DNA from 3 places in the Streptomyces sp. NPDC048255 genome. Region 2 is predicted to be linked to each of the others. Evidence: riboswitches for the same ligand, from Rfam matches in the RefSeq annotation. Region 2 holds a riboswitch; each other region holds the start of a gene.
The links. Region 2 has a riboswitch for thiamine pyrophosphate ahead of thiO (glycine oxidase ThiO). Riboswitches for the same ligand answer to the same signal wherever they lie in the genome.
Positions count from the first base shown of each region.

Region 1: linked by a shared signal. The riboswitch ahead of AB0D94_RS05540 (thiamine ABC transporter substrate-binding protein) and the one ahead of thiO (glycine oxidase ThiO) in region 2 are both predicted to bind thiamine pyrophosphate.
Region 3: linked by a shared signal. The riboswitch ahead of thiC (phosphomethylpyrimidine synthase ThiC) and the one ahead of thiO (glycine oxidase ThiO) in region 2 are both predicted to bind thiamine pyrophosphate.

Region 1 covers NZ_JBEZMA010000004.1:41,696-44,963, forward strand. The annotation lists gene AB0D94_RS05535 (iron ABC transporter permease) at 1-887, opposite strand, end outside; gene AB0D94_RS05540 (thiamine ABC transporter substrate-binding protein) at 983-2,086, opposite strand; TPP riboswitch at 2,172-2,281, opposite strand; gene rlmN (23S rRNA (adenine(2503)-C(2))-methyltransferase RlmN) at 2,340-3,268, opposite strand, start outside.
Region 2 covers NZ_JBEZMA010000008.1:120,222-123,489, forward strand. The annotation lists gene AB0D94_RS10010 (IS200/IS605 family accessory protein TnpB-related protein) at 1-1,051, shown strand, start outside; TPP riboswitch at 1,071-1,183, shown strand; gene thiO (glycine oxidase ThiO) at 1,181-2,356, shown strand; gene thiS (sulfur carrier protein ThiS) at 2,353-2,553, shown strand; gene AB0D94_RS10025 (thiazole synthase) at 2,556-3,268, shown strand, end outside.
Region 3 covers NZ_JBEZMA010000001.1:200,571-203,838, reverse strand. The annotation lists gene AB0D94_RS00960 (SsgA family sporulation/cell division regulator) at 1-355, shown strand, start outside; gene AB0D94_RS00955 (YibE/F family protein) at 387-1,796, opposite strand; TPP riboswitch at 1,836-1,980, shown strand; gene thiC (phosphomethylpyrimidine synthase ThiC) at 1,975-3,268, shown strand, end outside.

The sequences.
Region 1 (3,268 bases), on a different contig from region 2:
AGGACGGCCAGCGGCGCCACGATCAGCAGCGCCACCGTCAGCAGCACCCCGCCGAGCAGGGCGCGCTGGGCCCAGCCGCGCGGCCGGTGCGTGGTGCGGCCCGGGTCCACCAGCCGAAGCGCCGTCTCCCGCTTGCGCACGGTCCAGGCGTGCACGGCGAGGATCCCGCCGATCGCGGCGAACTGCACCATCGTGAGCACGGCGGCGGTCGGCAGGTCCAGGAGCTGCGCGGTCTGCCGGTAGACCTCCACCTCCAGGGTGGAGTACGAGGGCCCGCCCAGGATCAGTACGACGCCGAAGGAGCTGAAGGTGAACAGGAAGACCATCAGCGAGGCGGCGGCCACCGCCGGGGCCAGCGCGGGCAGCGTCACCCGCCGCCAGGCGGCGAACCGCCCGGCGCCCAGGACCCGGGCGGCCTCCTCCTGGCGCGGGTCCAGCTGCGCCCACAGCCCGCCGACGGTCCGTACGACGACCGCGTAGTTGAAGAAGACGTGGGCGAGCAGGATCGCCCAGACGGTGGTGTCCAGCCGGACGCCCCACAGCTCGTCCAGCAGTCCGCCGCGGCCGACCAGGGCGAGGAAGGCCGTACCGACCACCACGGTCGGCAGGACGAAGGGGATGGTGACCAGGGCCCGCAGGAGCTGCTTGCCGGGGAACTCGAAGCGCGCGAAGACGTACGCGCCGGGGAGCGCGAGCAGCAGCGTGAGCGCGGTGGAGGCGAGCGCCTGCCAGGTGGTGAACCACAGCACGTCGGCGATGTCCGGCCGGGCCAGCACCTCGCCGACGCGGCCGAACTGCCAGCCCTCGTCGGTCTTGAGGCCGCGGCCGACGATCGCGGCGACGGGATAGGCGAAGAACAGCCCGAAGAAGGCGAGGGGCACGGCCATCAGGGCGAGCCGCACCGCGACCGCCCGCCGGCCCTCGCCGGTACCGGAGCCCGGCGCGGCGCCCCCCGGCGCCGTGCCCGACTCCTCGGTACCGCCTACTTCACGACGAGCGAGGTCCATGCCTTGACCCACTGCTCACGGTTCTTGGCGATGGTTTCCGGCGTGACGTTCTCCGGCTTCTCGATCACCACACCGTGCTTCGTGAACAGCTCCGGCAGGGCAGCGTCCTTCGTCACCGGGTTCACGAACATGTTGAGCGGCATGTCCTCCTGGAACTTCTTGCTGATCAGGAAGTCGAGGAGCGCCTTGCCGCCCTCCTCGTTCTTGGCTCCCTTCAGCAGACCCGCGAACTCGATCTGACGGAAGCAGGTGCCGGTGGAGACGCCCGTCGGGGCCTCGGCCGGCTGCGGCTCGCCGTACAGCACCTCGACCGGCGGGCTGGAGGCGTAGGAGACGACCAGCGGGCGGTCGCCCTTGGCCTTCTTGCCGCCCGCGGAGCCGGAGAAGCGCTCGTTGTAGGCCTGCTCCCAGCCGTCGACGACCTCGACGCCATTGGCCTTCAGCTTGCTCCAGTAGTCCTTCCAGCCCTCCTCGCCGTACTTGCCGACGGAGGCGAGCAGGAAACCGAGGCCGGGCGAGGAGGTCGCGGCGTTCTCGGTGACCAGCAGGTTCTTGTACTCGGGCTTGACCAGGTCGTCCAGCGTCTGCGGCGGGGCGATCTTCTTCTCGGCGAAGTACGCCTTGTCGTAGTTGACGCAGATGTCACCGGAGTCGATGGGGGTGACCCGGTGCTCCTTGTCGAGCTGGAACTCCGGCTTCACCTCGCCCAGGCCCTTGGCCTCGTACGGCGTGAAGATGCCGTTGTCGAGGGCGCGCGAGAGCAGGGTGTTGTCCACACCGAAGAAGACGTCGCCGCGCGGGGAGCCCTTGGTGAGGATCTCCTGGTTCAGCGCCGCGCCCGCGTCCCCGGACTTCAGCACCTTGACGGTGTAGCCGCTCTGCTGCTCGAACTCCTTGAGGACCGCTTCGGTCGCGTTGAAGGAGTCGTGGGAGACGAGCGTGACGGTCTTGGACTTCGGGGCGTCGCTCGCGCCCGCGGGCTTGTCCTTGGCGTCGCCGCCTCCGCAGGCGCTGAGCGCGGTGACGCCCAGCGCGGCCGCGAGCGCGGCGCCCGCGATCTTCTTGGTGGTGGTGCTCACTGGTGATTCCTCCTGGGATGACCAGGAGAAGACGCGGCCCTGCCCGGCGCTCTTGAAGGAGCGGACGCCGGGCAGGGCGCAACAGCTTGAGTGATGACCGAACTTCCTACCCCGAATGACCGGGGCGAGGTTCAGAGGGTCTGCGGATTGACGGTCCCGCACTCTCAGCGCTGTGGCGCTCCCCTGTCGGAATATGAAATTGGTTCGGCCACAGGGTACCCCGCGGCCGATTACGGACGGCGCTGGCCGGAATCTAGCGCTCCGAGGCCGCGAGCTGGCCGCACGCGCCGTCGATCTCCTGGCCGCGGGTGTCCCGTACGGTCACGGGCACGCCGTGCCGGGCGATCGCCTCGACGAAGGCCTTCTCGTCCTCGGGCCGCGACGCGGTCCACTTCGAGCCCGGCGTCGGGTTCAGCGGGATGAGGTTGACGTGCACGCGCTTGCCCTTGAGCAGCTTGCCGAGCAGGTCACCGCGCCAGGCGTGGTCGTTGATGTCGCGGATCAGCGCGTACTCGATGGAGATCCGGCGGCCCGACTTCTCGGCGTACTCCCAGGCCGCGTCGAGGACCTCGCGGACGTTCCACCGCGTGTTCACGGGTACGAGGGTGTCGCGCAGCTCGTCGTCGGGCGCGTGCAGCGAGACGGCGAGGCGGCACTTGAAGCCCTCGTCGGCGAAGCGCAGCATGGCCGGCACCAGGCCGACGGTGGAGACGGTGATGCCGCGCTGCGACAGGCCCAGGCCGTCGGGCTCCGGGTCGGTGAGGCGGCGGATGGCGCCGACGACCCGCTTGTAGTTGGCCAGCGGCTCGCCCATGCCCATGAAGACGATGTTCGAGAGCCGGGCCGGACCGCCCGGCACCTCGCCGTCGCGCAGGGCGCGCATGCCGTCGACGATCTGGTGCACGATCTCGGCGGTGGAGAGGTTGCGGTCGAGTCCCGCCTGGCCGGTGGCGCAGAACGGGCAGTTCATCCCGCAGCCGGCCTGGGAGGAGATGCACATGGTGACCCGGTCGGGGTAGCGCATCAGCACGGACTCGACGAGCGTGCCGTCGTGCAGCTTCCACAGGGTCTTGCGGGTGGTGTCGTTGTCGCAGCTGATGTGCCGCACGACGTTCATCAGGTCCGGCAGGAGCTCCTGCTGGAGCTTCTCGCGGGACCCGGCGGGGATGTCGGTCCACTCGG
Region 2 (3,268 bases):
GTGGGAGGCAGCCCGCTGGTTCCTGTCAGCCGACGGCGAGTCCGGGAAGAGGTTCGGGAACGAGACCATCCGGGTCACCCCCGAGGGAGAGGTCAGCATCAAGCTGCCCGCGCCGCTCGCCGGGTACGCCAACAGCCCGCGCGGCCGGTACACACTCACGGCACGGGTCGCCTTCCCCCACCGGGGCGAGGAGTGGCGCGACCGCACGTCTACGGACCGGGCTGTCGCCTACCGCATCCACTACGACACCGCGCGCGGCCGCTGGTACTTGGACGCCGCCTGGACACGCCCCACCATCCAGACCATCCCCCTCCCGGCGGCACGCGCGAACGGCATCGTCGGCGTGGACACGAACGCCGATCACTTCGCCGCCTGGCGACTCGATCCCCACGGAAACCCCGTTGGTAAACCGCACCGCTTCCCCTACGACCTGTCCGGGACCACCCAGCACCGGGACGCGCAGATCCGCTACGCCATCACCCGCCTCCTCCACTGGGCACAACAGTGCGGCGTCACGGCCATCGCCGTCGAAGACCTCGACTTCACCGACGAGAAGACCCGCGAGAAGCACGGCCGGAAGAAGAAGTTCCGGCAACTGATCTCCGACATCCCCACCGCCAGACTCCGTGCACGGCTCGTCTCCATGGCAGCCGAAAGGGGTCTGCCGATCGTCGCGGTCGATCCCGCGTACACCAGCATGTGGGGCGCCCAGCACTGGCAAAAACCCATGTCAGCACCCCACCGCACCACGACCCGGCACGATGCCGCGAGCATCGCGATCGGCAGACGCGCCCTCGGGCACCCGATCCGGCGACGGACGGCACCGCCCCACGACGACCGGAGCGATCGTCGCGGGCATCGGACCGTCCAGGCCGAACCGGATACCCGAGGACGTGAGGAAACCCGACCCCGTGTTCCCGGACCCCGCACACGATGCGCGCAGCCCGGACACGGAGCGAAAGCGGGCAACCAGCACGCCCAACACCGTCCGGGGCGCGCGGCTGAGAGAGACCAGTCCTGGCAACAGGACTTACTCCCGCTCAGTCTCTAGGAACGGTTAGTCTGGCCACCGTACCTATCGCGGGAGTCCGGGCGCACCGGGCTGAGAGGGAGGCTGGCCGGCCTCCGACCGTACGAACCTGATCCGGGTCATGCCGGCGAAGGGAGGGGCTGGACGCCCATGCACTCATCTCGAACGAGAAAAGGATCCGACGTCCTCGTCATCGGGGGCGGGATCATCGGCCTCGTCACGGCCTGGCGGGCGGCCCGGCGCGGGCTGCGCACCGTACTCGCCGACCCGGCCCCCGGCGGCGGCGCCGCCCAGGTCGCGGCGGGCATGCTCGCCCCCGTCACCGAGCTGCACTACGGCGAGGAGGCCCTGCTGGAACTGGGCCTGGACTCCGCCGCGCGCTATCCGGAATTCGCCGCCGAGCTCGCCGAGGCCAGTGGCGGCCTGGACATCGGCTACCGCGCCTGCGGCACCCTCGCCGTCGCCCTCGACGCCGACGACCGCCTCCACCTGCGCGAACTGCACGCCCTCCAGCGCCGCTGCGGCCTGGAGTCCGAGTGGCTCACCGGCCGCGAGTGCCGCCGCCTGGAGCCGATGCTGGCCCCGGGCGTACGCGGCGGCCTGCGCGTGGACGGCGACCACCAGGTCGACCCGCGCCGGCTCGCGGCCGCCCTGCTGGCCGCCTGCGAGCGGGCCGGCGTGGTGATCCACCGGGCTCCGGCCGAGCGGCTGCTCGTCACCGCCGACCGGGCGGCGGGCGCGGTCCTCGACGACGGTACGGAGCTGCCCGCCGACCAGGTGGTCCTGGCCGCGGGCTCCCTGAGCGGCCGGCTGGCGGGCGTACCGCCGCAGGCCCTGGCCCCCGTGCGGCCGGTCAAGGGACAGGTCCTGCGGCTGTCCGTACCGGCGGCGTACGCGCCGTTCCTGTCGCGGACCGTACGGGCCGTCGTACGCGGCAGCCACGTCTACCTCGTCCCGCGCGAGAACGGCGAGCTCGTCATCGGCGCCACCAGCGAGGAACTCGGCTGGGACACCACGGTCACCGCGGGCGGGGTCTACGAACTCCTGCGCGACGCCCACGAACTGGTACCCGGCATCACCGAACTCCCGCTCACCGAGACCCGGGCGGGACTGCGGCCCGGTTCGCCCGACAACGCCCCGCTGCTCGGCCCGACCGAGCTGCCGGGCCTGCACCTGGCCACCGGCCACTACCGCAACGGGGTGCTGCTGACCCCGCTCACCGGCGAGGTGATGGCGGAGCTGCTGACCACCGGCGAACTCCCCCGGATCGCCCGCCCCTTCACCCCCCGCCGGTTCTCCGCCGCACGTCAGGAGTCGTACGCATGACCATCTCCGTCAACGGCGAGCCGCTGGAGATCGCGGCCGGCACCACGCTCGACGCCGTGGTCGCCACCCTGACCGCCGCGCCGTCCGGCGTCGCCGCCGCGCTCAACGAGACCGTGGTCCCGCGCGGGCAGTGGCCCGCGACGCCGGTGGGCGAGGGCGACCGGGTCGAGATCCTCACCGCGGTCCAGGGAGGCTGACGATGACATCCGTGGACGACGACCTGTTCACCCTCGCCGGCCGGACCTTCTCCTCGCGCCTGATCATGGGTACGGGCGGCGCCCCGAGCCTGGACGTCCTGGAACGCGCCCTCGTCGCCTCCGGCACCGAGCTCACGACGGTGGCGATGCGGCGCCTGGACCCCACGGTCCAGGGCTCCGTCCTGTCCGTACTGGCGAAACTGGACATCACGGTCCTGCCGAACACCGCGGGCTGCTTCACGGCGGGCGAGGCCGTCCTGACCGCCCGGCTGGCACGGGAGGCGCTCGGTACGGACTGGGTCAAGCTGGAGGTCGTCGCGGACGAGCGCACCCTCCTGCCCGACGGCGTCGAGCTGCTGGACGCCGCCGAGATCCTGGTGGACGAGGGCTTCACGGTCCTCCCGTACACCAACGACGACCCCGTGCTCGCGCGGAAGCTGGAGGACGTGGGCTGCGCGGCGATCATGCCGCTGGGCTCCCCGATCGGCTCCGGGATGGGCATCCGCAACCCGCACAACTTCGAGCTGATCACGGAGCGGGCGTCCGTGCCGGTCATCCTGGACGCGGGGGCGGGCACGGCGTCCGACGCCGCGCTGGCGATGGAACTGGGCTGCGCGGCCGTGATGCTCGCCTCCGCGGTGACCCGGGCGCAGGAGCCGGTGCTGATGGCGGCGGCCATGCGGGACGCCGTGTCGGCGGGGCGCCTCGCCCACCG
Region 3 (3,268 bases), on a different contig from region 2:
TGATCCCTACGCGGTCCGCCTGACGTTCCACCTGCCCGGAGACGCGCCCGTGACCTGGGCGTTCGGCCGGGAACTCCTCCTCGACGGCATCAACAAGCCGTGCGGTGACGGCGATGTGCACATCGCCCCCACGCAGCCCGAGGAACTGTCCGATGTCCACATCCGGCTCCAGGTCGGGGGTGACCGGGCCCTGTTCCGCGCCAGCGCGGCGCCGCTCGTCGCGTTCCTCGACCGCACAGACCGGATCGTTCCGCTCGGTCAGGAGCGCAATCTGGGTGACTTCGAGGAGAACCTCGACGAGGCGCTCGGCAAGATCCTCGCCGATTCCCGGCAGAACGAGCAGAACGCGGGCTGAGGGAGCCCCGAACCTCGCGCCGGAGCCGCCCCTATCGGCGCTTGCGCCGCCGGCCCCGGCCGCCGCGCCCCGGCCCGGAGGCCGGGGCGGCGGCTCCCGGCCGGTCGGCCGAGACCACCAGCGCGGCCAGCGCCGTGGTCACGGGGACCGAGGCCACGAGCCCGATCGAGCCCACGAGCGTCCGTACGATCTCCTCCGCGACCAGCTCGCTGTTGGCCACCGAACCCATGCTGCTGTTCGCGATCGAGAACAGCAGGAGGAGGGGCAGGGCGGCTCCCGCATAGGCGAGGACCAGGGTGTTGACCACCGACGCGATGTGGTCCCGGCCGATCCGGATGGCTGCCCGGTACAGGGCGCGCGGCCCCATCGACGGGTCGGCCTGATGGAGTTCCCAGACCGCCGAGGTCTGAGTGACCGTCACGTCGTCCAGTACGCCCAGCGATCCGATGATCACGCCTGCGAGCAGCAAACCGCTCATGTCGATGTCCGGGTAGAGCCCGTGGATCAGCCCGGTGTTGTCGTCGGTGTTGCCGCTGAGGAAGGCCCAGTCGATGAACAGGGAACCCAGCAGGCCGATCAACAGCAGTGAGACCAGTGTGCCGAGGACCGCCACAGAGGTCCGGGCGGTCAGGCCGTGACACATGTACAGGGCGATGAGCATGATCGCACTGGCTCCGACGACCGCCACGAGCAGTGGGTTGGAACCCTGCAGGATGGCCGGGAGGATGAAGAGGGTCAGCACTCCGAAACTGATGATCAGCGCGATCAGCGCGAACAGCCCGCGCATCCGGCCGACGAGGACGACGGCGACGGCGAAGATGGCGGCGAGCAGGGCCAACGGGAGCTTGCGGTTCACGTCGACCACGGAGTACTGGAGGTCGCGCGGCGCGTCCGGTGCGAAGGCGACCACCACCTCCTGCCCGTTCTCCAACTGCCGTGGTGCGCCCGGCTGGACGATCTCGACGAAGGTGCGGCCCTTGTCCGGACCCGAGCCGACCTCGACGGTGGCCTTCTTGCACTCGCCCGTCTGAGCGGCCTGGGCCTCACGGCCCTCGGGAGTGGAGGTGTCGCCGGTGGGCGGCACCTGCGCGGCGTTCACGGATTTGCAGTCGACCTGCTCGAGCGAGACGACCTTGCCCTGCTGCGTCTGGCGGTCGAAGCCGACCCCGCTGCGCTCGTGTGCGGGGGCGCCGCCGGGCCAGAGCACCACCATGCCGACGAGGACGGCGGTGGCGAAGGGGATCAGTACGGCCGCGATGACCTTGCGCAGGTGCTTCGAGACGGGTGCCGCCGGGCCGTGGCTGTGGCTGTGGGAATGGCCTGAGGCAGGTCCGTGACCTGAGTGTGCGTGGCCCGTGTGGCCAGTGGGCTCGTTGGGCTCGGTGGGGGGCTGCGGCGAGGACGTCACTGGCAGATCATCGCAAGAGATGAGGGGGCCCACTGTTCAGCACGCCACAGATGACGCTAGCGTGGGGGCACCTTTGCACAACGCGGGAGCTCGGAGCACCGGGCTGAGAGGGCGCTGATCACCGTACGCGATCACAAATGCGTACGGGAAGAGGCTGCGTCGACCGCCGAACCTGTTACCGGGTAATGCCGGCGTAGGGAGATCAGGTCTCATGACCATTCAGGACGCACGCACGCCTGCCGTCAGCCAGGACGCCGACGGCCAGACCGAGCGCCAGCCGGGCTGGCACAAGGGATACCTGGCGGGCTCCCGCCCCGACCTCCGGGTGCCGGTCCGTCAGGTCCACCTCACCAACGGCAAGGACGTGACGCTCTACGACACGTCCGGGCCGTACACCGACCCGCAGATCGAGACGGACGTCCGCCGGGGCCTCGCCCCGCTGCGCGAGAACTGGATCATCAGCCGCGGCGACACCGAGGAGTACGCGGGCCGTCCCGTGCGCCCCGAGGACGATGGCATCAAGCACACCTCGCCGCGCGGTGGCCTCAAGAACCTCGACGCGGTCTTCCCGGGCCGTCCCCGGCAGCCCCGCCGGGGCCGTGGCGGCGCCGCCGTCACGCAGCTCGCGTACGCCCGCCGGGGCGAGATCACCCCGGAGATGGAGTACGTCGCGATCCGCGAGAACGTCTCCCCCGAGGTCGTCCGCGAGGAGATCGCCGCAGGTCGGGCCGTGCTTCCGGCGAACGTGAACCACCCGGAGATCGAGCCGATGATCATCGGTAAGCGGTTCCTGGTGAAGGTCAACGCCAACATCGGCAACTCCGCGGTCACCTCCTCCATCGAGGAGGAGGTCGACAAGATGACCTGGGCGACCAAGTGGGGCGCCGACACGGTCATGGACCTCTCGACGGGCCGCAACATCCACACCACCCGCGAGTGGGTGCTGCGCAACTCCCCCGTCCCGATCGGTACCGTTCCGCTCTACCAGGCGCTGGAGAAGGTCGACGGCCGTGCCGAGGACCTGACCTGGGAGATCTACAAGGACACGGTCATCGAGCAGGCCGAGCAGGGCGTCGACTACATGACGGTCCACGCCGGCGTGCTGCTGCCCTACGTGCCCCTGACGGCCCGCCGCAAGACCGGCATCGTCTCGCGTGGCGGTTCGATCATGGCCGCGTGGTGCCTGGCGCACCACAAGGAGAACTTCCTCTACACGAACTTCGAGGAGCTCTGCGACATCCTCGCGACGTACGACGTCACGTACTCGCTGGGTGACGGCCTGCGCCCGGGCTCCATCGCGGACGCCAACGACGCGGCGCAGTTCGCGGAGCTGAAGACGCTGGGCGAGCTGAACACCATCGCCAAGCGGCACAACGTCCAGACGATGATCGAGGGCCCGGGACACGTCCCGATGCACAAGATCAAGGAGAACATCGACCTCCAGCAGGAGATCTGCGAGGAGGCGCCGTTCTACACGCTCGGCCCGCTGACCACGGACGTCGCGC